DNA from 4 places in the Mesorhizobium sp. WSM4820 genome. Region 1 is predicted to be linked to each of the others. Evidence: predicted binding sites of a transcription regulator. Region 1 holds the regulator's gene; each other region holds the start of a gene.
The links. The regulator PhoB, encoded in region 1, activates phosphate uptake and scavenging genes when phosphate is short. The targets are predictions, from matches to a motif close to TGTCATNNANCTGTCAT.

Region 1 (5,202 bases):
GCGGCCGACGCGAGCGTCAGCGACATGGCGACCCCCGCCAGAATGGCGGCTGCGAATCTCTTCATGATATTCCTCCCTGCGCCGCGTAGGGCGCGACCAACTGGCCCGAAGGCCGGCACAAAGGCTCCTATTTTTTCGAGCCTCGAAAAAATACTGGTCCAACGCCGAAGCACTGTCAACACCAATTCTGATGGATTTTGACGTCCTGTCGGTCTTTTTTTCGAGGCTCGGAATAAATAATGACAGCCCCTTCTGCTTCTGCCAGTATTTGTCGGACATTACCGACGGCTTCCGATTCATGAGCGGCCGCGGCGGTGAGGAGGAAACAAAAATGTCGGTGGGAATCCGTCATGACGATCTGCGCCGGCGCAACCGGGCGATGGTGATTTCGGCCGTGCGCCGGGCAGGCCAGCCGTCGCGGACCGAGATCGCCGCGACCACCGGCCTCAGCCATTCGACCATATCGGCGATCTCTGCCGACCTGATCCAGGAAGGCATCCTGGCCGAGAGCAAGGCGAGCGAGACGGTTTCGCTGAAACGCGGCCGGCCGCAGGTCGGCCTCAGCCTCAATCCGCAAGCCGCTGCGGTGTTGGCCGTCGTGTTGTCGCTGAATTTCCTGTCGGTCGCCGTCATCGATTATGCCGGACAAGTGGTCGCCGAGGACCAGCGCCGGCTGGACACGCTGACCATGTCGCGCGACGCGCTGATCGGCGAATGTGTCGCCATCGTCCGACGCCGGCTCGAAGATCCCGACCTCGATGTCCAAAGCGTCGCCCGCATCGCGCTGGCAATCCAGGGCATCACCGATTCCCATGCGCGCGCCATGTTGTGGTCGCCGATCACGCCGCAGACGAACATCGCCTTCGCCGACATTCTGGAACGCGAGTTCGGCATCCCGGCCATCATGGAGAACGACTGCAACATGATGGCCGTGGCGCTGCGCTGGCGCCACCCGGATCGCTACCGCGATGATTTCATCGCCATCCTGCTCTCGCACGGCATCGGTATGGGGCTGGTGCTGAAGGGCGAGCTGTTCACCGGCACCCACTCCTCGGGCGGCGAATTCGGCCACATGATCCATCGGCCGGGCGGCGCGCTTTGCCGCTGCGGGCGGCGCGGCTGCGTCGAGGCTTATGCCGGCAACTACGCCATCTGGCGCAACGCAAGGCTGTTGAGCGAGAACGCAGAGCCGGTCGCCGATGTCAGCGACGCCGAGATGCGGGCACTGGCGGCCCGGGCGCGCGAGACGGACGGACCGGAGCGCGAAGCCTACCGCAAGGCCGGCGAGGCGCTCGGCTTCGGGCTCGGCAGCCTGTTTGCGCTGATCGATCCGGCGCCGGTGGCCATGGTCGGCGCCAGCGCTGCCGCCTTCGACCTGATCGAGCCGGCGCTGCGCGAGGCCATCGCCCAGACCGCCGGCGGCCAGCATTCGGGTTCGATTTCCTTCGACACCGAGCCGAATGAGTTGCCGCTGATCCGCGAAGGCTGCGCCATGCGGGCGCTGAGCTTCGTCGATCAGGAGATTTTCGCGCCGAGCATCCAGGCACGAGCCGGCTCGGTCGGAAAGAACGTGGCTTGAATCCGAAGGCAGGGATTCCCGGGTCGCGACTTGGGGTGTGTTGAGATTCAGGTCAGGCCGAGTCGAGAATGGTGGGTTCCGAGATCCGGAGCGGAGCGTACTTTGGGGTACGCCGGAAGCGCAGGTATCAGCTAGTCTTCCCTGATCGCATAGCCGGCGCCGCGGATGGTGCGGATGACATCGGGCATGCGACCATTGTTGACCGCCTTGCGCAACCGGCCGACATGGACGTCCACAGTGCGCTCGTCGATGTAGATCGTCTCGCCCCAGACATTGTCGAGCAACTGGCTGCGCGAGAAGACCCGACCCGGGTGCCGCATCATGAATTCGAGCAGCCGGAATTCGGTCGGCCCGAGCCGGATCTCGCTCTTCTTGCGATAGACCCGGTGCGATTCACGATCGAGCATGATGTCGCCGACCTTGAGCACGCTGGACAGCACTTCCGGCTTGGCGCGGCGCAGCAGCGCCTTGACCCTGGCCATGAATTCCGGTGTCGAGAACGGCTTGACCAGATAGTCGTCGGCTCCGGTCGAAAGGCCGCGCACCCGGTCGCTCTCCTCGCCGCGCGCGGTCAGCATGATGATCGGCAGCCGCTCGGTTTCGGGGCGCACCCGAAGCCGCCGGCAAAGCTCGATGCCGGAAACCGCCGGCACCATCCAGTCGAGCACCAAAAGATCGGGCACGTTTTCCTGCAGCCGGATTTCGGCCTCGTCGCCGCGCGTCACCACCTCGACCTGATAGCCTTCGGATTCCAGATTGTAACGGAGGAGGACGCCCAGCGGCTCTTCATCCTCCACCACCATGATGCGCGGCGCGATCATCGGCCGGTCACTCCTGTCATGTCGCCGGCGCCGACATCGTCGTTTCGTCGAGCTTCGGGCGATCCGCCGGCAATTGCTGCCCGGTCACGACAAAGTAGGCGTTTTCGGCGATGTTGGTGACGTGATCGCCGATACGCTCGAGATTCTTGGCGCAGAACAGAAGGTGCGTGCAGGCGGTGATGTTGCGCGGATCCTCCATCATGTAGGTCAGGAGCTCGCGAAAAACCGCCGTGTATTTCACGTCGATCTTCTGGTCGTCGGCGCGCAGTTCCTTCAACGCGCCGGCATCGCGCGACACATAGTGCTCGACCACGCCGCGCAGCTGCACAAGAACGAGATCCGCCATCGCGTCAATACCGTGCGACAGATTACGCGGCGTCGCGCTCTGCCCGACTGCGCTGACCCGTTTGGCTATGTTCTTGGCCAGATCGCCGATGCGCTCGAGATCGCCAGCCATGCGGATTGCGCCAACCACGGCGCGCAGATCCTGCGCCATCGGCTGCCGCTTGGCGATCAGCGTGATGGCGCTGTCATCGAGTTCGCGCTGCCGCGCATCCATGATGGCGTCGTCCGAGACAACGCGCTGCGCCATCGCATTGTCCGACGCAAGCAGCGCGCGGATCGAGGCCGCTACCATTGCGGCGGCGAGCTCGTCCATGTCGCGGATCAGCCGGTCGATGTGCTCCAGTTCCTCGTCGAAAGATGCGACGGTGTGTTCACCCATGGTGCTGTCCTCGTGTTCGAAATTCGCCGGACCGCTCAGCCGAACCGGCCGGTGATGTAGTCCTGGGTGCGCTTGTCGTCGGGGTTGGTGAACATCTTGTCGGTCGCGCCCTCCTCGACCAGATAGCCGAGATGGAACATCGCCGTGCGTTGCGACACGCGCGCCGCCTGCTGCATCGAATGGGTGACGATGACGATCGTATAGTTCTGGCGCAGTTCGTCGATCAGTTCCTCGACGCGGGCGGTGGCGATCGGATCGAGCGCCGAACAGGGCTCGTCCATCAGGATCACTTCCGGCGACACGGCGATGGCGCGCGCAATGCACAGGCGCTGCTGCTGTCCGCCGGACAGGCCGGTACCCGACTCGAGCAGGCGATCCTTGACCTCGTTGAACAGGCCGGCCTTCTTCAGGCTCGATTCGACGATGCCGTCCAACTCGGCCTTGGTCCTGGCCAGGCCGTGAATGCGCGGACCGTAGGCGACGTTTTCGTAGATCGACTTCGGAAACGGGTTCGGCTTCTGGAACACCATGCCGACGCGAGCTCGCAGCTCGACGACATCGATTTTCGGGTCGTAGACATCCTCGCCGTCGAGCGTGATCTTGCCGCTCACCCGCGCGATATCGATGGTGTCGTTCATTCGGTTCAGGCAACGCAGGAACGTCGACTTGCCGCAGCCCGATGGGCCGATCAACGCCGTCACCTGATGCTCGCGGACATCGAGATCGACGTCGAACAGTGCTCGCTTCTCGCCGTAGTGAACGGAAACCTTTTCGCCCTTCATCTTGATCGAAGGGGCGTTGCTTGCGCTGCTCAGTTTCTGCTCGACGCCGGCTTCCGTCATGATGTTCATATCCTCTACTCCTTACCAGCGCCGCTCGAAGCGCCTGCGCAGTATCACCGCGATGGCATTCATGATGACCAAAAACACCAGCAAAATCAAAATCGCCGCCGAAGTCTTCTGCTGGAACCCCGCTTCCGGGAAATCCGCCCACATGAATATCTGCACCGGCAGGATCGTTGCGGGATCGGTGAAGCCGCCGGGAATGTCGACGATGAAGGCGACCATGCCGATCATCAGCAACGGCGCGGTTTCGCCCAGCGCATGCGCCATTCCGAGGATGGTGCCGGTCATGATGCCCGGCATCGCCAGCGGCAGGACGTGATGGAATACGGTCTGGACCTTGGACGCTCCGATGCCAAGCGCCGCCTCGCGGATCGACGGCGGCACGGCGCGCAGCGAAGCGCGCGAGGCGATAATGATGATCGGCAAGGTCATCAGCGCCAGCACCATGCCGCCGACCACCGGGGCTGAGCGCGGCATGCCGAAGAAATTCAGGAATACGGCAAGTCCAAGCAGGCCGAAGACGATCGAAGGCACCGCCGCCAGATTGTTGATATTCACTTCGATCATCGTCGTCAGCCGGTTCTTGGGCGCAAATTCCTCAAGATAGATCGCCGCTGAAACGCCGATCGGGAAGGCGATGGCGAGGGTTACGATCATGGTCAGGAACGATCCGACGACCGCGCCCCAGACACCGGCCAATTCCGGCTCGCGGCTTGCGCCGGTGAAGAAGAAGATCGAGTTGAACCGGCTTTCGATCAGGCCGGCGCTCTTCAGCGTGTCGAGCCAGACGATCACCTTGTCCGAAATCTTTCGCGATGCTTCCGGCGTCTCGATGACGCGCAGGAATGCCTGGCCGCTCGCGGCGGGCGCCGTGCTGTCCAGCGCCTCGATCACCGTGCCTTTTGCGATCACCGTGCCGTTGGCCGCAGGCGACAGCGAGGTCAGCTTGACCGTGCCGCCATTGAACGCGACCAGCAGCGACGACGCCCCGCTCGTCAGCGTAAACATGCCGTTTTCGCCCTCGGTCGCACCATGGCCGCGCGCCAGCGCCAGCATGGCATCGTCGCCGAAGGTCAGATCGATGTCGCCGCTGGTTCCCGAAGGCGTGACGCTTGTCGAAATCGCTTCGTCCGAACCGACGTCGGCAAGCAAACCCTTGAGATAGAGGTCGGCAAAATCGTCAAGTGGAACCGCATAGTCCACCGTTCCTCCGAGCATCCCCGGATCAGCCGC
Region 2 (5,202 bases), on a different contig from region 1:
CCTTGGCGCTGCTAGCGCCTTGCAGTGATTCAGACCGCGATCTTGCCACCGCCCTGTTTGGTGATGGCGACGACCGACGGCCGCACCGGCATATCGGGCTTGAAGTCAGGCCAGCGGGTCGACGGGTCCTCGTAGTAAGAGGGACGGCCAAAAGCCTCCCAGTCTTCGCCGCCATCGGCCGGATGCTGAACCGCGACGAAGGCGGTCTGGTCGTCGGGCGTGAATAGCGGGCCGCACATTTCGGCGCCGATCGGCACGCGGAAGAACAGTTTCGAGGTCGCCCGCGCCTCGCCTTCGGTGTCGACCGCCCACAGGCCATCGGTGCGGCCGGTGGCCTTCGGGCCCTGGCCATCGGTCGAGACCCAAAGCCGGCCGGCCGAATCGATGGCGCAATTATCCGGCATGCCGAACCAGCCATTGGCGGTGGTTGCGGTCGAGAAGGTGGCGCCAACTTCGGCCACTGAGGGATCGCCGCATTTCAACAGCACTTCCCACTTGCCCTTGGCGGCAGTGAAATCGCCACCGTCCTCGACGATCTCGATGATATGGCCGAAGGCGTTTTCGGCGCGCGGATTGGCGGCGTCGACCTGGTCCGTCTTGCGCTTCGAATTGTTGGTCAGCATGACGTAGACCTTGCCAGTCGTCGGATTGGGCTGGATGTCCTCGGGGCGATCCATCTTGGTGGCACCGAGCAGATCGGCGGCACGGCGCGTCTCGATCAGCACGTCGGCCTGTCTGGCAAAGCCGTTCTCCGCCGTCAGCGGGCCCTGGCCGAAGACGATGGGCAGCCATTCGATCGACCCGTCTTCGGCGAATTTGGCGACGTAGAGCGTGCCGTCGTCGAGGAGATCCATGTTGGCGGCGCGGTCCTCGGCGTTGAACTTGCCGGCCGTGACGAATTTATAGACATAGTCGAAGCGTTCGTCGTCGCCGAGATAGAAAACGACACGGCCATCCTTGGCGACGATCGATTCAGCGCCCTCATGCTTGAAGCGGCCCATGGCAGTGCGCTTCCTCGGCACCGAGGTCGGATCGTTGACGTCGACCTCAACAATCCAGCCGAAGCGATTCGGCTCGTTCGGCTCCTTGCCGATGTCGAAGCGATCGTAATGCGCAGCCCATTCATAGGCGCCTTCGGGAATACCCAGGCGCTTGTAGTTGGTGGCTTCCTTGTGGCCTTCCGGCAGCTCGCCCGAGAAATAGCCGTGTATGTTTTCCTCGGCCATGACATAGGTACCCCAGGGCGTGACGCCGCCGGCACAATTGTTGACAGTGCCGATGACCTTCGTGCCGGTCGGATCGGCACTGGTCTTGACGCGGTCGTGGCCGGCGACGGGGCCGGACAGTGCCATCTCGGTGTTGGCGGTGATGCGGCGGTTGAGCTTGCCGTCGCGCACCACCTGCCATTTGCCTGATGCCTTGCGGATCTCGACGATGGTGCCGCCATGCGCGGCCATCTCGACGTCGACCTGTTCCTTGCTCAGCGGCGCCTGCTTGGCCTCCCCATCGACGATGGTGACAAGGCCCGGGAACATCAGATGCGGATTGGTGTATTCGTGGTTGACCACCAGCAGGCCATGCTCGGCCGAGCCGTCGATCGGGATATAGCCGACATAGTCGTTATTGTAGCCAAACTGTCTTTCCTGGGCCTGCGCCGACTGTTTTGTCGGATCGAATTCCGGTGAATCGGCAAACAGCGGATCGCCCCAGCGCAACAGCACGTCGGCGTCGTAGCCGGCAGCGACATGGTGCTTGTCGTCGACGCCTGCCTCGACCTCGTCGAAACTGAAGACCGAGCCGCCACCGGCGCGGGCATCGTCGGCGAGGATCAGCGCGAGCGGGCTGACGGTGGCGGCGATGGCGGTTGCCGCGAGCGATCCCTGCAGAAAACCACGGCGCGAGAATCGCGCGGCGATGATTTCGCCCATCGTCTGGTTGTCAGTGGGATTGGTTCCTGGCCCATCGTTTTCCTCGAGCAGGCTGGTGCGGAAATGGGCGTCGGGGCGATGTTCAGTCATGGGGGCGTGCCTCTGGCTCTTTGGGATGGCTGGAGCGTGTTGCTTGACTGACCGCGTATCGCCAGCAGATCACAGTTTGATGACGTTGCCGACCAATTTCCAGCCCGATTTCATGTCTTTGATCAGGCCGCTTGACCGCGACCGACGCTTCCGAAACAAGATCTGCGGCAGGCGCGCAAGCACGGCGTCGGGAGGAACAAAAAAGTGAGTTTCTGGGGACTGGGGCAGCTCGGCATTTCGACAGTGATCTTCCTGCTGGCGGCGACGGCGGCCAAGCAATGGGGGCTGGCGCCGAGCCTCGGCAAGATCGTTCTGACTCTGGCGCTCTATTCAGCGGGCAATCTGATCATGCTGAGGCTGATCCGTGAATTCGGCATGTCGGTGTCGTTCAGCCTGTCGGCGGTGATCCAACTGGTGTCGGTGAACGTGGTGGCACTGGTGTTCTTCGGCGAGCGCGTCAATTCGTTGCAGGCGACCGGCATCGTGCTCGCCGTCGCAGCGGTGGCGCTGATCACGCTCGGGCCCTATCTGCAAAAACTGTAGTTGCGCATGACCCCGAAACGATTTCGGAAAGGATCATGTGCCAAATCAAAGTGCTACAGCGTCCTTTGCGCGTCCAAAAGGACGCGCGGCGCTGTAAGACGATTGGCCCGATGAAGAATACCGCAAACAGGCTGCTCAACTGGATCGAATTCCCGGTGCTTTTGGCCGGACTGGTCATCGCTGGCGGGCTGTGGGGGTTCGAGGAACTGATGGAGGTAGCGCGGGACACCACGCCGCACGCCTTCGACACGGAAATTATGCTCGCCTTCCGTGAAGCGGGCCAGCCCGACAATCCGATCGGACCGCTATGGCTGGAAGGGGCGATGCGCGACATTACCAGCCTCGGCAGCGCCATCGTGCTCGGGCTGATCACAGTGGCGGTGATCGTCTATCTGCTGCTGATCCACAAGCCGGGAGCAGCGTTTCTGGTCTTTGTCGCGGTGGCGGGCGGGCAGGCCCTGTCGAGCACGCTGAAGCTAGGAATCGATCGGCCGCGCCCCGACCTGGTCTCGCATCTCGCCGACGTGGCGACGCTTTCGTTTCCAAGCGGCCATGCGATGCTGTCGGCGGTGACATATTTGACGCTGGGCAGCATGGCGTCGCGTTTCCTGCCTGGGCGAACGACCAAGATCTATGTGCTGGCACTTGCCGTGCTGACAGCACTGCTCGTCGGCATCAGCCGCGTCTATCTCGGCGTTCATTGGCCATCGGACGTGCTGGCCGGCTGGTGCGCCGGCTTCGCCTGGGCGATGCTGTGCTGGCTGGTCGCATGGGCGTTCCAGCGATGGCGCGGGCAGACCACCGGCGCCTGAACCGCCCGTTCCGAACGACGCTGCGCCAATTCTCCTCTAAGTTGCGGCGGCTGGGGCGTGCTGGCCCAGCGGGCGCGCAGGCTCGCCAAGATGCAAACGGCCTGGTGTGCACATGTCTGACATGTGCATGATGATGCTTGATCCATCAAAATGATGGTATTATACATGGAATGCAGACTCAGACGGGGGTTTTTAGCCGATGATCACTGCCGCGCAGATGCGCGCCGCAAGGGCTCTGGCCGGCATCGATCAGAAGACGCTCGCCGAGCGCGCCGGGGTTTCGCTTCCAACCATTCAGCGCATGGAAGCGAGCGACGGCGTGGTCAGGGGCATGGTCGATACGCTGATGAAGGTCATCCATGCCCTTGACCGGGCCGGCGTGGAGCTGATCGGCGAGAACCAGGCCAGCGAGCGCGGCGGCAGGGGGGTGCGCCTCAAGCCGGTCGTGCCGCAGAACCCGCCAGGCTGAGCCGAAATAGAGTCGCGACGGCGACCGCCGACAGTCCTGCCGACGATCCCGCCGCCTGCTTGGTTTTATGCGTGGCCGCTGTGCACTTTTTGGCGGCATGCATCAGGAGCGGAAGGCAGTCCATGCATCGAACCCAGCGGGCAATTCATCAACCGGCGCAGCCGACATTTTCCGAACTGTTCACGCCGAAGCTGGCGACGGTGCTGCGCGAAGGCTACACATCAGAGCACTTCAAGGCCGATGCCATCGCCGGACTGACCGTGGCCATCGTGGCGCTGCCGCTGTCGATGGCGATCGCGATCGCATCGGGCGTGTCTCCGGAGCGCGGGCTCTACACTTCCATCATTGGCGGTTTCCTCGTCTCGGCTCTGGGCGGCAGCCGTTTCCAGATCGGCGGGCCGGCGGGCGCCTTTATCGTGCTGATGGCGGCAACCGTGGCACGGGTCGGCGTCGACGGGTTGCTGCTGGCGACGATGATGGCCGGCGTCTTGCTGCTCGTCATCGGCTACCTCAGGCTTGGCACCTACATCAAATTCATTCCTTATCCGGTGACCGTCGGCTTCACCGCCGGCATCGCCATCATCATCTTCTCCGGCCAGATCGTCGAGCTGTTCGGGCTAAAACTCGCCGGCAAAGAACCTGGACCGCTGGTGCCGAAGCTGATGGCGATCGGCGAGGCGGCCGGCACGATCAATCTCGCCGCCACCTTCGTCGCTCTGCTGACCATCGTCGCCATTGCCCTGATGAAACGGTGGCGGCCGAAATGGCCCGCCATGCTGATCGCCATCGGTCTGGCGTCGCTTGTCGTGGCGCTGTTTTCTCTGCCTGCCGAAACGATCGGCACGCGCTTCGGCGGTATCCCGCGCAGCCTGCAAATGCCGGCCTTTCCGCCGATCAGCTTCAGCAGGATGATCGACGTCCTGCCGGACGCCCTAGCCTTTGCGCTGCTCGGCGCGATCGAATCGCTGCTGTCGGCGGTGGTCGCCGACGGCATGACAGGAAGGCGGCACCGCTCCAACTGCGAACTCGTGGCGCAAGGCTTCGCCAACATCGCGTCCGCCCTGTTCGGCGGCATCTGCACCACCGGCACCCTAGCCCGCACCGCGACCAATGTGCGAGCCGGCGCGCATGGACCGGTCTCGGGCATGATCCACTCGGCCCTCCTGCTTGCCCTGATGCTGGTGGCGGCGCCGCTGGCCAGCTACATCCCGCTTGCAGCCCTTGCCGGCGTGCTGGCGGTGGTGTGCTGGAACATGTTCGAGAAGCAGGCCTTTGCCACGCTGCTGCGTGCCTCGCGCGGCGACGCGCTGGTGCTGATGGCGACTTTCCTGATCGTCATCTTCCGAGATCTCACCGAAGG
Region 3 (5,202 bases), on a different contig from region 1:
CGACGAAATTCGCCTCCGCCTTCTACGGACCCTATCGCGAGGCGGTCGGCACCGCCGGCCTGCTCAAGGGCGATAAGAAGACCTACTATCTCAACCATGCCAATTCCGACGAGGCCGTGCGCGAGGCCGAGCAGGACCTCGCCGAGGGCGCCGACATGCTGATGGTCAAGCCCGGCCTGCCCTATCTCGACATCATCCGCAGGCTGAAGGACGAATTCCGGATGCCGACCTTCGCCTATCAGGTGTCGGGCGAATATTCGATGATCAAGGCGGCCGCCGCCAATGGCTGGATCGACGGCGACAAGGCGATGCTGGAATCGCTGCTCGCCTTCAAGCGCGCCGGCTGCGACGGCATTCTCACCTATTTCGCGCCTGAAGTGGCGGCGATGCTGAAGGGGTAAGCATCGTTTTGGGATTCTGCTGCAATCCGCTAGAATGGACCCATGAGCAGGAACGAGGTCATCGAACGGTTGCAGAGAAACGCGGATGCCATCAAAGGCATGGGCGCGACTTCGCTGTATCTGTTCGGGTCTGCAGCGCGGGACGATGCCCAGCCGGACAGCGATCTTGATCTGTTCATCGACTATGACCCGGCGCGGCGCTTTTCTCTGATCGACCTGGTCGGGATCAAGCAATTTCTGGAAGAGAAGATGTCAACGGAAATCGACATCACCACACGTGACAGCCTTCATCCCATGTTGAAGGCCGAGATCGAACGATCGGCCGTGCGCGTATTCTGATGGCCGTCCGCCGGATCGAGCCTATCCTGGCCGAGATCATGGCGGCTTTGGATGGCATCAGCACTGCCACCGCCGGCAAGACTCTGGACGACTTTCGTGACGACTGGCTGCTTCGTCATGGCGTGGAGCGCGGCATCGAGATTATTTCCGAAGCCACCCGGCACATCCCGGACGATTTGCTCGCTCTTGCTCCAGAAATTCCCTGGAAACAGATTCGTGGAATTGGCAACGTTTTGCGTCACGAATACCACAAGACTTCCGACGCCATCGTCTGGACCGTGGTGACAGACAGTCTGTCGCCGCTTCGCCTAGCTGTCGAGCGCATAATCGAGGCGTCGCGGCGCAAGTAGCTGCTATTGCAACCACCCTCTTTGCGGTGGCCCCTGATGCTGGCCAAACCAGCCGCTTATGCTCGGCGGCGAAATTCCGCTTGCAAAATGCAATCAGTCTGGCTAATAACAACTGCTTGCATTTCACAACTGGATTAGAGGGAGGTCCTCATGTCAAAGCTTCGCGTCAACGCTTTCACCGTATCTATCGACGGCTTCGGCGCCGGTCCCGACCAGGACCTGAAAGAGCCGCTGGGCGTCGGCGGGGAAGCCCTGCACACATGGATGTTCGGCACCCGAACCTTCCGCAACATGTCCGGCGAAAATGGCGGGACCACGGATACCGACGACGCGTTCGTAACGCGCAGCTTCGAAAACACCGGCGCGTGGATCATGGGCCGCAACATGTTCGGACCGATCCGCGGCGCTTGGCCCGATGACACCTGGAAGGGCTGGTGGGGAGACAATCCGCCCTACCATGTGCCGGTTTTCGTACTCACCCACCATCCGCGGGAACCTATCGTCATGGAGGGCGGCACGACTTTCCATTTCGTGACCAACGGCATTCACTCGGCGCTGGAAAAGGCAAAAGCCGCGGCTGACGGCAAGGATGTCCGGCTCGGCGGCGGCGTCGCCACGATCCGGCAATATCTGAGGGAAAAGCTCATCGACGACATGCATCTGGCGATATCGCCGATGCTGCTCGGCTCAGGCGAGAACCTTTTTGCTGGCATCGACATGGTCAAACTCGGCTACCGCTACAGCGAGCAGGTGGGCACGCCGAATGCCATGCATGTCACCATCGAGCGGGCGTGAGCCTGGTTAAGTTCCCCCTTCTCCCCTTGTGGGAGAAGGTGGCCGAGCGAAGCTCGGTCGGATGAGGGGTGTTCCAGCTTGGCGCACACCTACGTTCAAATCGGGCGCACAGCGCCAGGATCACCAGCGCCTCATTTCTTCCAACACCCCTCTTCCGTCTCGGCGCTGCGCGCCGATCCACCTTCTCCCACAAGGGGAGAAGGAAGAGGCGCGCTCCTCAATACTTCTCCGGAACATACAGCTCGCGCGGCAGCACCTGGCGCTCGTATTCTGGATTGAAGACGCGATCGGGCAGCGTGATCTCTTCGTGCGGCACTTCCTCATAAGGCATCTGCTTGAGGAGATGATCGATGCAGTTCAGCCGCGCCCGCTTCTTGTCGTTGCCCTCGACGATGAACCAGGGGGCTTCGGGGATGTTGGTGCGGGCGAAGGTCTCTTCCTTGGCCTTGGTATACTGTTCCCAGCGCACGCGCGACTGCAGGTCCATCGGCGACAGCTTCCACTGCTTCATCGGATCATGGATGCGCATCTGAAAGCGCATCTGCTGCTCCTCGTCGGTGATGGAGAACCAGTATTTGACCAGGGTGATGCCGGAGCGGACTAGCATGCGCTCGAACTCCGGCACGTCGCGAAAAAACTCCTCGACCTGGTCCGGCTCGGCGAAGCCCATCACACGCTCGACGCCGGAGCGGTTATACCAGGAGCGGTCGAACAGCACGATCTCGCCGCCTGCCGGCAGATGCGGCACGTAGCGCTGAAAATACCATTGCGATTTCTCGCGCTCGGTCGGCGCCGGAAGTGCGACGACGCGGCAGATGCGCGGATTGAGCCGCTGGGTGATGCGCTTGATGACGCCCCCCTTGCCGGCCGAATCGCGGCCCTCGAAAACCACCACCAGCTTCTTCCTGGTGTAAGCCACCCAGGACTGCAGCTTGATCAATTCGGATTGCAGCGTGATCAGGTCGCGAAAATATTGCAGGCGATCCATCGAGGGCGGATGCGCGTTCTTGTAGATCTTGGCGATTTCCAGCGACAGCGCCGGTTCCGACATCTCCAGCTCGTAGTCCTCGTCGAGCGTGTCGGCGAGTTCCGCTTCCAGCCAGTCCCTGGCGGGAGAATTCTGTTTTGCTTCGGTCATTTATGCTGCTCCGCGTGCACGCCCGCGTCGGCCTCGGCCTGCCGGCCGAGATCGGACACCTTGAGCCGACTTGCATATAGGTCGGCAATGACGGTTTTATTGCAGCCGGCCCGCACGCCGGTCGCCCAACTCCGCGAGATGTGATCGATCAGCCTGCCTGGCACGCACGACAAGCGGCTCGAATTATCCTACAAATGCCAGGTTTCCCCGAGCAACCTTCAAATCACCCTTTTCAACGCAATCGCGAGGATCTGACATGGAATACCGCACACTCGGCCGTTCCGGGCTGAAGGTTTCGACGCTGACCATGGGCACCATGACTTTTGGCGGCGCTGGCGCATTTTCGGCGGTCGGCAAGACCAATCTCGACGAGGCACGCCGGATGATCGACCTCTGCATCGATGCCGGCATCAATCTCATCGACACCGCCAATGTCTATTCGAACGGGCTTTCGGAAGAGATCATCGGCGAAGCGCTCGGCGGCAGACGCAAGGGCGATGTGCTGATCGCCTCCAAGGCGCGCATGCGGATCGGCGACGGCCCCAACGATGAGGGCCTGTCGCGCTATCATCTGATCCGCGAGTGCGAGAAGAGCCTGAGGCGCCTCAGGACCGACGTCATCGACATCTATTTCCTGCACGAATGGGACGGCACGACGCCGCTCGAAGAGACCATCGCCGCGCTCAACACGCTCGTCAGCCAGGGCAAGATCCGCTATGTCGGCTGCTCCAACTATTCCGGCTGGCAAGTGATGAAGGCGCTGGGGATCAGCGACCGCCAGCACCAGCCGCGCTTCGTCACCCAGCAGATCCACTACACGCTGGAAGCGCGCGAAGCCGAATACGAACTGCTGCCGATCTCGGTCGACCAGGGGCTTGGCGTGCTGGTATGGAGCCCGCTCGCCGGTGGACTGCTGTCCGGCAAATACCACCGCGACCAGGCCACCGCCCGCCAGATCAGCGGCTGGACCGAACCGCCGATCCGCGACGAGGACCGGCTGTGGCGGATCGTCGACGTGCTTGCCCATATCGGCGAGAACCATGGCGTTTCGGCGGCGCAGGTGGCGCTTGCCTGGCTGCTCGGCCGGCCCGCGGTCAGTTCGCTGGTGATCGGCGGACGGACCGAAGCGCAGTTCAAGGACAATATCGCCGCAGCCGGCCTGGTGCTGACCAGCGATGAGCGCGCACGCCTCGACGCTGTGAGCCGCCCGCCCGTTCTCTACCCCTATTGGCACCAGCAATTCACGGCAAAAGACCGGTTTGGTCCGGCCGATCTGGTTCTTGACCGGGAGGACATCTGACAACGATCCGGATCAGGTCGAAGTCGCCGCGGGCTTAGCCTGAAATAAAACGCCAGACCTCGGGATCAGGCTCGATCTGGCCGCTGAGCACGAAATATTTGTAGAGCACGAGCAAGCAGATCGCCTGCTCGGCCCGCTCGTCGGCGAACTTGCGGCAATAGGCGTTGGCGGCGGCAATAGGCGTTGGCGGCGGCAATAGGCGTTGGCGGCGGCAACGATGCGTTCGGCCTCAGTCGGATGCCGTTCGAGATATTGCACCCGCTCGGCAAGATCCGTGAAATCGGGTTCGAGCGGCACATAGTGAACACCAGCCACGAGTTCGCTTTCGGCGAACCATGTCTCATATGTCGGCGGTGGCATCAGGCACAGCGAATTCGAACTCATGACCCATTTCAAGTTGATCGCCACATCGTTGCCTTCGAGCGAAATGATGTAGCGACAGCGCCGCTGCTGGTCGATGCTCAGATAAGACTTGCGATATTCCGGCGCTGCCGTCGGTTTGGGCGTTCCGACATCGCAAAAGGGCAGATCGCGCGCAACCTCCAGAAGCAAGGTCCTTATCGGGTTGTTGAGCTCGCCGCGCCACACCGCAACCGGAAGCTTGTCCGCGAAGGCTACATCGTCGGCGGGCATGTGGAAGTGGCGGAACTTGTTGAGTTTGAACAGCACCCCGTTGCTGTTGTCGCCGGCGATCGGCCGATCCTTGACGATCGACGGCATCGCAGGCACGTCGACGACGTCGCCAAATTCGAGATCGATGCGCAAATCGGGATCGAAGTAGCGGGTAAATTCCTTCAGATCGTAGTAATACATGCTCCGGCCTCTCGGTAGCCGGCTGACGGGCACGGCCCCGCCGCTCGGCGCGAAAGCGTCCTGCAA
Region 4 (5,202 bases), on a different contig from region 1:
CGCGGGCGCGCGGTAAATTTCGGTCGCACTCATCGCTAGATCCCCGGCCCCTGATGCGGCAACGCCGCCGGCGGCACGTGGCCCCGGCGGCGTTGTGGCAGTTTGCTTAAGAGCCGATCTTCGCCTTACGGGCGTCGATGATCGGCTGGTAGAATTCTGGGGTGACCGGTGAATAGCCCTTGTAATCGCCGCCTTGTATCGCCGAGAAACAGGCCGGATCGGTTTCCGGAAGCTTGGTCAGGAAATCGGTGATCTTCTGCCTGGCGCCGGCGTCGATCGACGTACGCAATACCAGCGGGCCGTTCGGGATCAGCGGCGACTGCCACAGTTCGACGAGGTCATCCATCTTGAGGACGCCCTTGTCGACCATCTTGCGCAGATTGCCCGAGCTGTAGCCGTCGTTGAAGTCGCCGACGCCGGAGGCCCAGGTGGTGCCGGCATCGAACGTGCCCTTCAGGACTTCAAGGACAAGCTGTTCATGGCCGCCGCCGAAACCGGTCGACGCGAAGTAGCTCTTCACATCCATGCCGATGTCCTTGGGCAGTGACGTGACCGGGATCAGGTAACCAGAAGTCGAATCGGGATCGGCGAAACCGAGCTTCTTACCCTTCATGTCGGCGAGCGTCTTGATGCCGGAATCAGCACGCGCAACCATGACCGCACGGTAGCCGGTCGAGCCGTCGGTCTGGATCGTCGTCAGGATCGGTTGAACCGCGTCCTTGTTTTCGAGATAGACCTTGGCATAGGCCGAAGCGCCGAGCTCGGCAAAGTCGAGCGTGCCGCCGAGCAGGCCCTGGATGACGCCGTCGTAGTCGGCGGCCGGGAACAGCGAAACTTTTTCGACGCCGAGGACTTGCTTGATGTGGTCGGCGAAGCACTGGTAGTTGCGCAGGCGGTCGGCTTCGTTCTCGCCGCCCAGAATGCCGACGCGGAATTCCTTCAGATCCTGTGCCTGAACCGCGCCCACCGCCATGGCGAGGATGGAAACGGCACCGAAAAGTATTTTTCTAAACATTTCGCGTCTCTCCTGTTGGTTCCGGCATCGCGCCGGCAGCGTTCGAATTTTGACGGCGCTTTGTTATGCCCGGCCTTGATGCGCGTACTGGCGGTCCAGGCGCTCTTTCGTCGTCTGCTTTCGTATACTCGTATACCGGTATCCACTTGCCGGATCGTCGACCTAGTAGCCGGGAAATGCGGGCTCGAGCGGTCCGGCGGATGCGACGATTTTTTGCTTGATGGTGACGCTGGTCGAGGTGATCGCCTCGGAGATTTCGCCGCCATTGCTGTCGGCGCCATAGACCATGCGCACAGCCTCCCGATTGAGCTCTTCGGGCGGGCCGTCGAACACCACCTTGCCGGCGGCCATGCCGATGATGCGGTTGCAATAGTTGCGCGCGGTATCCAGCGTGTGCAGATTGGTGACCACGGTGAGGCCCTCGCGCAGATTGATGTCCTGCAGCGAATCCATCACCACCTTGGCGTTGAGCGGGTCGAGCGAGGCGATCGGCTCGTCGGCGAGGATGACTTTCGGCTGCTGCATCATGGCGCGGGCAATCGCGACGCGCTGCTGCTGGCCGCCGGACAAGGTGCCGGCCGGCTGAAGCGCCGTGCCGGCGATGTCGAGACGCTCGAGCGCCGCGATCGCCTCGGCCCGTTCCTCGCGGGAGAAGACACCGAGCAGATTGACAACGGTCGAGCGGTGATTGAGCCGGCCGAGCAGTACATTGGTCAGCACGTCGAGACGCGGCACTAGGTTGAATTGCTGAAAGATCATGGCGCAATCGCGCTGCCAGCGCCTGAGCAGCGAACCGCGCAGGCTCGAGACTTCGGCGCCGTCAAAGAAAATCGAGCCCTGGCTGGGATCGATGAGGCGGTTGATCATGCGCAAAAGCGTCGACTTGCCGGCACCCGAGCGGCCGATGATGCCGACCATCTGGCCGTGCGGGATCGAGATGTCGACATTGCTGACGGCGGTGTTCCTGCCAAACCGGCGGGTGACGCCGCGGATTTCGAGCGTGGCTGAGGTTGCTGACATAGGCCGGTTCCAGTCCAGTCGCGTTTCGAAGGTCTGTTAACCTTGGCTAGCGCAGCCGCGTGAAACCGCGGTGTCGGATTGATGTCAGTTTTGTTACCATCCACAGCCTGGAAGGGGCGAGCCGGCGGACGCGGTTCGATCAAGTGAATGGTGAATGGTGACAAGAACGGCTTCCCTGCCGCCATTCACTATTGACCATTCACCATTCACTAACCGCCGTATTTTTCCAGAAATGCTTCCGCCGAAAGCGCGCGAAAATCGTCGAGCGCGGCGCGCAGGCGGGCATGGTCCCAATCCCACCAGGCAAGCGCCTGATAGCGTTCCGCCGTGCGGCGGTCGAAGCGTTCGCGGATCGGTTTGGCCGGCACGCCGCCGACGATGGTGTAGGGCGCGACGTCCTTCGACACCACGGCGCCGGCGCCGACCGCTGCGCCGTCGCCGACGCTGACGCCGGGCAGGATGGTCGAGCCGTGACCAAGCCAGGTGTCGTGGCCGATGGTGACCCGTTTGGCGCGGCGCTGGGCAAAGAATTCGCTCTCGTGCTCGGCGTCGTCCCAATAGTCAGAGGCGCGATAGGTGAAATGGTGCAGCGTCGGCCGCCAGGTCGGATGGTTGGTGGCATTGATGCGCACGCTGGCGGCGATGTTGGCGAATTTGCCGATCGTCGCGCACCAGGCGCTGCAGTCCTGCATCATGTAGGAATAGTCACCGAGCGTACTTTCCGAAAGCCGGCAGCGTTCGGCGATCTCGGTCCAGCGGCCGAGCGTCGAGTTGTCGACTTCCGCCGTTTCGTGGACCAGCGGCGTTTCCGACAGTTTTCTGGTCATGCGGCGATTTTCCCGGCGGCAAAAGCGGTCACGTCGATGACGCGGTCGGCCACTGCCTCGCGCACATCGTGATCGTGGAAGATGCCAAGCAGGGCGACGCCGGCCGCCTTCTTGGCCGCGATCAGCGCAATCACCACGTCGCGGTTGCTGGCGTCGAGCGAGGCTGTCGGCTCGTCGAGCAGCAGGATCGGGTGGTCGGTGATGAAGCCGCGCGCGATGTTGACGCGCTGCTGCTCGCCGCCGGAAAAGGTCGCCGGCGGCAGTGCCCAGAGCTTTTCCGGCAGGTTGAGTTGCGCCAGCAAGGCGCGTGCCTTGCCGCGCGCGACCTCGCGGTCCTGGCCGCGCTCGACCAGCGGTTCGGCGACGACATCCAGCGCCGAGACGCGCGGCACGGTGCGCAGGAACTGGCTGACATAGCCGATCGTGAGCCGGCGCACGGCAAGCACGGTGCGTGGGCTGGCCGTCGCCAGATCGATGAGCCCGTCCTCGTGCTGGACGATGATCTGGCCTGCATCGACGGCATAGTTGCCGTAGAGCATCTTCAGGATCGAGCTCTTGCCGGCGCCGGAGGGGCCGCCGAGCACGGCGCATTCGCCGCTCCTGATCGAGAACGACACGCCGGCGACGACCGGCAATCTGATGCCGTCGCGCAGATGCATGGTGAAGCTCTTGGCGACATCGGAGACGACGAGCGGGGTTGCCATGATCACACCTGCAGAATGGAAGAAACGAGAAGCTGGGTGTAGGGCGCGCGGGGATCGTCAAGCACGCGGTCGGTGAGGCCGCTTTCGACGACGCGGCCGTCCTTCATCACCATCATGCGTTGCGACAGCAGACGCGCCACCGCAAGGTCGTGGGTGACGACGATCGCCGCCAGGCCGAGATCGGTGACCAGGCCGCGCAACAGGTCGAGCAGGCGCGCCTGCACCGAGACGTCGAGGCCGCCGGTCGGCTCGTCCATGAACACCAGCCGCGGCCCGGTGACGAGGTTGCGGGCGATCTGCAGGCGCTGGCGCATGCCGCCGGAAAAGGCGCGCGGTTCGTCGTCGATACGGTCCTCGTCGATCTCTACGCGCGACAGCCAGTCGACGGCGGTAGCGCGGATTTTGCCATAGTGGCGATCGCCGACCGCCATCAACCGCTCGCCGACATTGGCGCCGGCCGAAACCGTCATGCGCAGCCCGTCGGCGGGGTTCTGATGGACAAAACCCCAGTCGGTGCGCATCAGGAAGCGGCGCTCGGCCTCGCTCATGCGGTAAAGCTCGCGGAACTGGCCGTCGCGCATGCGGTAGCTGGCGGTGCCGGAGCTCGGCAGCAATCTGGTCGACAGGCAGTTGAGCAGCGTCGTCTTGCCGGATCCGGATTCGCCGACCACTGCCAGCACCTCGCCCGGCCACAGGTCGAAGCTGACGTTCTCGCAACCAATGCGCGAGCCGTAGAACTTGGACAGCGCGGAAACGCGCAGCAGCGGCTCGTCGCTCATTGCGCCGGCTCCCTTTTTTCCAGGGCAGGAGGGGTTTCGGGCGCAAGGTGGCCGCGATGGCCTTGCTCGCGCCGCTTCTCGCAATGGTCGGTATCGGAGCAGACGAACATGTGGCCACCATGGTCGTCGAGGATGACCTCGTCGAGATAGACGTTCTCGGCCGCGCACAGTGCGCAGGGCTGGTCGAAGGTCTGCACTTCGAACGGATGGTCCTCGAAGTCGAGGCTGACTACCTCGGTGAAAGGCGGCAGCGCATAGATGCGCTTTTCGCGGCCGGCACCGAACAGTTGCAGGGCCGGCGAACGGTGCATTTTCGGGTTATCGAACTTCGGCGTCGGCGACGGGTCCATCACATAGCGACCCTCGACCTTGACCGGATAGGCGTAGGTGGTGGCGATGCGACCGTGCTTGGCGATGTCTTCGTAGAGTTTTACATGCATGAGGCCGTATTCCTCCAGCGCATGCATTTTGCGCGTTTCCGTCTCGCGCGGCTCGAGGAAGCGCAGCGGCTCGGGAATCGGCACCTGATAGACCAGCACCTGTCCTGCGGTCAGCGGATGTTCGGGAATGCGGTGGCGGGTCTGGATTATGGTCGCCTTCGCCGTGTCGGTGGTGACGGCGACATTTGCGACCTTCTTGAAGAAGGCGCGGATCGAAACCGCATTGGTGGTATCGTCGGCGCCCTGGTCGATGACCTTCAGCACATCGTCGGGGCCGATGATCGAAGCGGTAACCTGGACGCCACCGGTGCCCCAGCCATAGGGCATCGGCATTTCGCGCGAGGCGAACGGCACCTGATAGCCGGGAATGGCGATGCCCTTGAGGATCGCGCGGCGGATCATCCGCTTGGTCTGCTC

Region 2: the regulator PhoB is predicted to act here: its motif matches at 2,087-2,103, upstream of AC0L2R_RS05870 (PhoX family protein).
Region 3: the regulator PhoB is predicted to act here: its motif matches at 3,111-3,127, upstream of ppk2 (polyphosphate kinase 2).
Region 4: the regulator PhoB is predicted to act here: its motif matches at 2,106-2,122, upstream of phnC (phosphonate ABC transporter ATP-binding protein).

The regions. Positions count from the first base shown of each region.
Region 1 is NZ_JBVVQN010000018.1:6,395-11,596, forward strand. It holds gene xylF (D-xylose ABC transporter substrate-binding protein) at 1-65, opposite strand, end outside; gene AC0L2R_RS25255 (ROK family protein) at 332-1,579, shown strand; gene phoB (phosphate regulon transcriptional regulator PhoB) at 1,711-2,400, opposite strand; gene phoU (phosphate signaling complex protein PhoU) at 2,417-3,124, opposite strand; gene pstB (phosphate ABC transporter ATP-binding protein PstB) at 3,160-3,975, opposite strand; gene pstA (phosphate ABC transporter permease PstA) at 3,988-5,202, opposite strand, start outside.
Region 2 is NZ_JBVVQN010000002.1:518,403-523,604, forward strand. It holds gene AC0L2R_RS05870 (PhoX family protein) at 30-2,018, opposite strand; gene AC0L2R_RS05875 (hypothetical protein) at 2,223-2,561, shown strand; gene AC0L2R_RS05880 (phosphatase PAP2 family protein) at 2,672-3,373, shown strand; gene AC0L2R_RS05885 (helix-turn-helix domain-containing protein) at 3,573-3,842, shown strand; gene AC0L2R_RS05890 (SulP family inorganic anion transporter) at 3,965-5,202, shown strand, end outside.
Region 3 is NZ_JBVVQN010000001.1:116,506-121,707, reverse strand. It holds gene hemB (porphobilinogen synthase) at 1-401, shown strand, start outside; gene AC0L2R_RS00595 (nucleotidyltransferase family protein) at 444-740, shown strand; gene AC0L2R_RS00590 (HepT-like ribonuclease domain-containing protein) at 740-1,090, shown strand; gene AC0L2R_RS00585 (dihydrofolate reductase family protein) at 1,241-1,885, shown strand; gene ppk2 (polyphosphate kinase 2) at 2,103-3,023, opposite strand; gene AC0L2R_RS00575 (aldo/keto reductase) at 3,280-4,323, shown strand; gene AC0L2R_RS00570 (glycosyl transferase family 90) at 4,336-5,202, opposite strand, start outside.
Region 4 is NZ_JBVVQN010000011.1:173,726-178,927, reverse strand. It holds gene phnE (phosphonate ABC transporter, permease protein PhnE) at 1-33, opposite strand, end outside; gene phnD (phosphonate ABC transporter substrate-binding protein) at 107-1,015, opposite strand; gene phnC (phosphonate ABC transporter ATP-binding protein) at 1,178-2,035, opposite strand; gene AC0L2R_RS19290 (DapH/DapD/GlmU-related protein) at 2,245-2,862, opposite strand; gene phnL (phosphonate C-P lyase system protein PhnL) at 2,859-3,566, opposite strand; gene phnK (phosphonate C-P lyase system protein PhnK) at 3,569-4,345, opposite strand; gene AC0L2R_RS19275 (alpha-D-ribose 1-methylphosphonate 5-phosphate C-P-lyase PhnJ) at 4,342-5,202, opposite strand, start outside.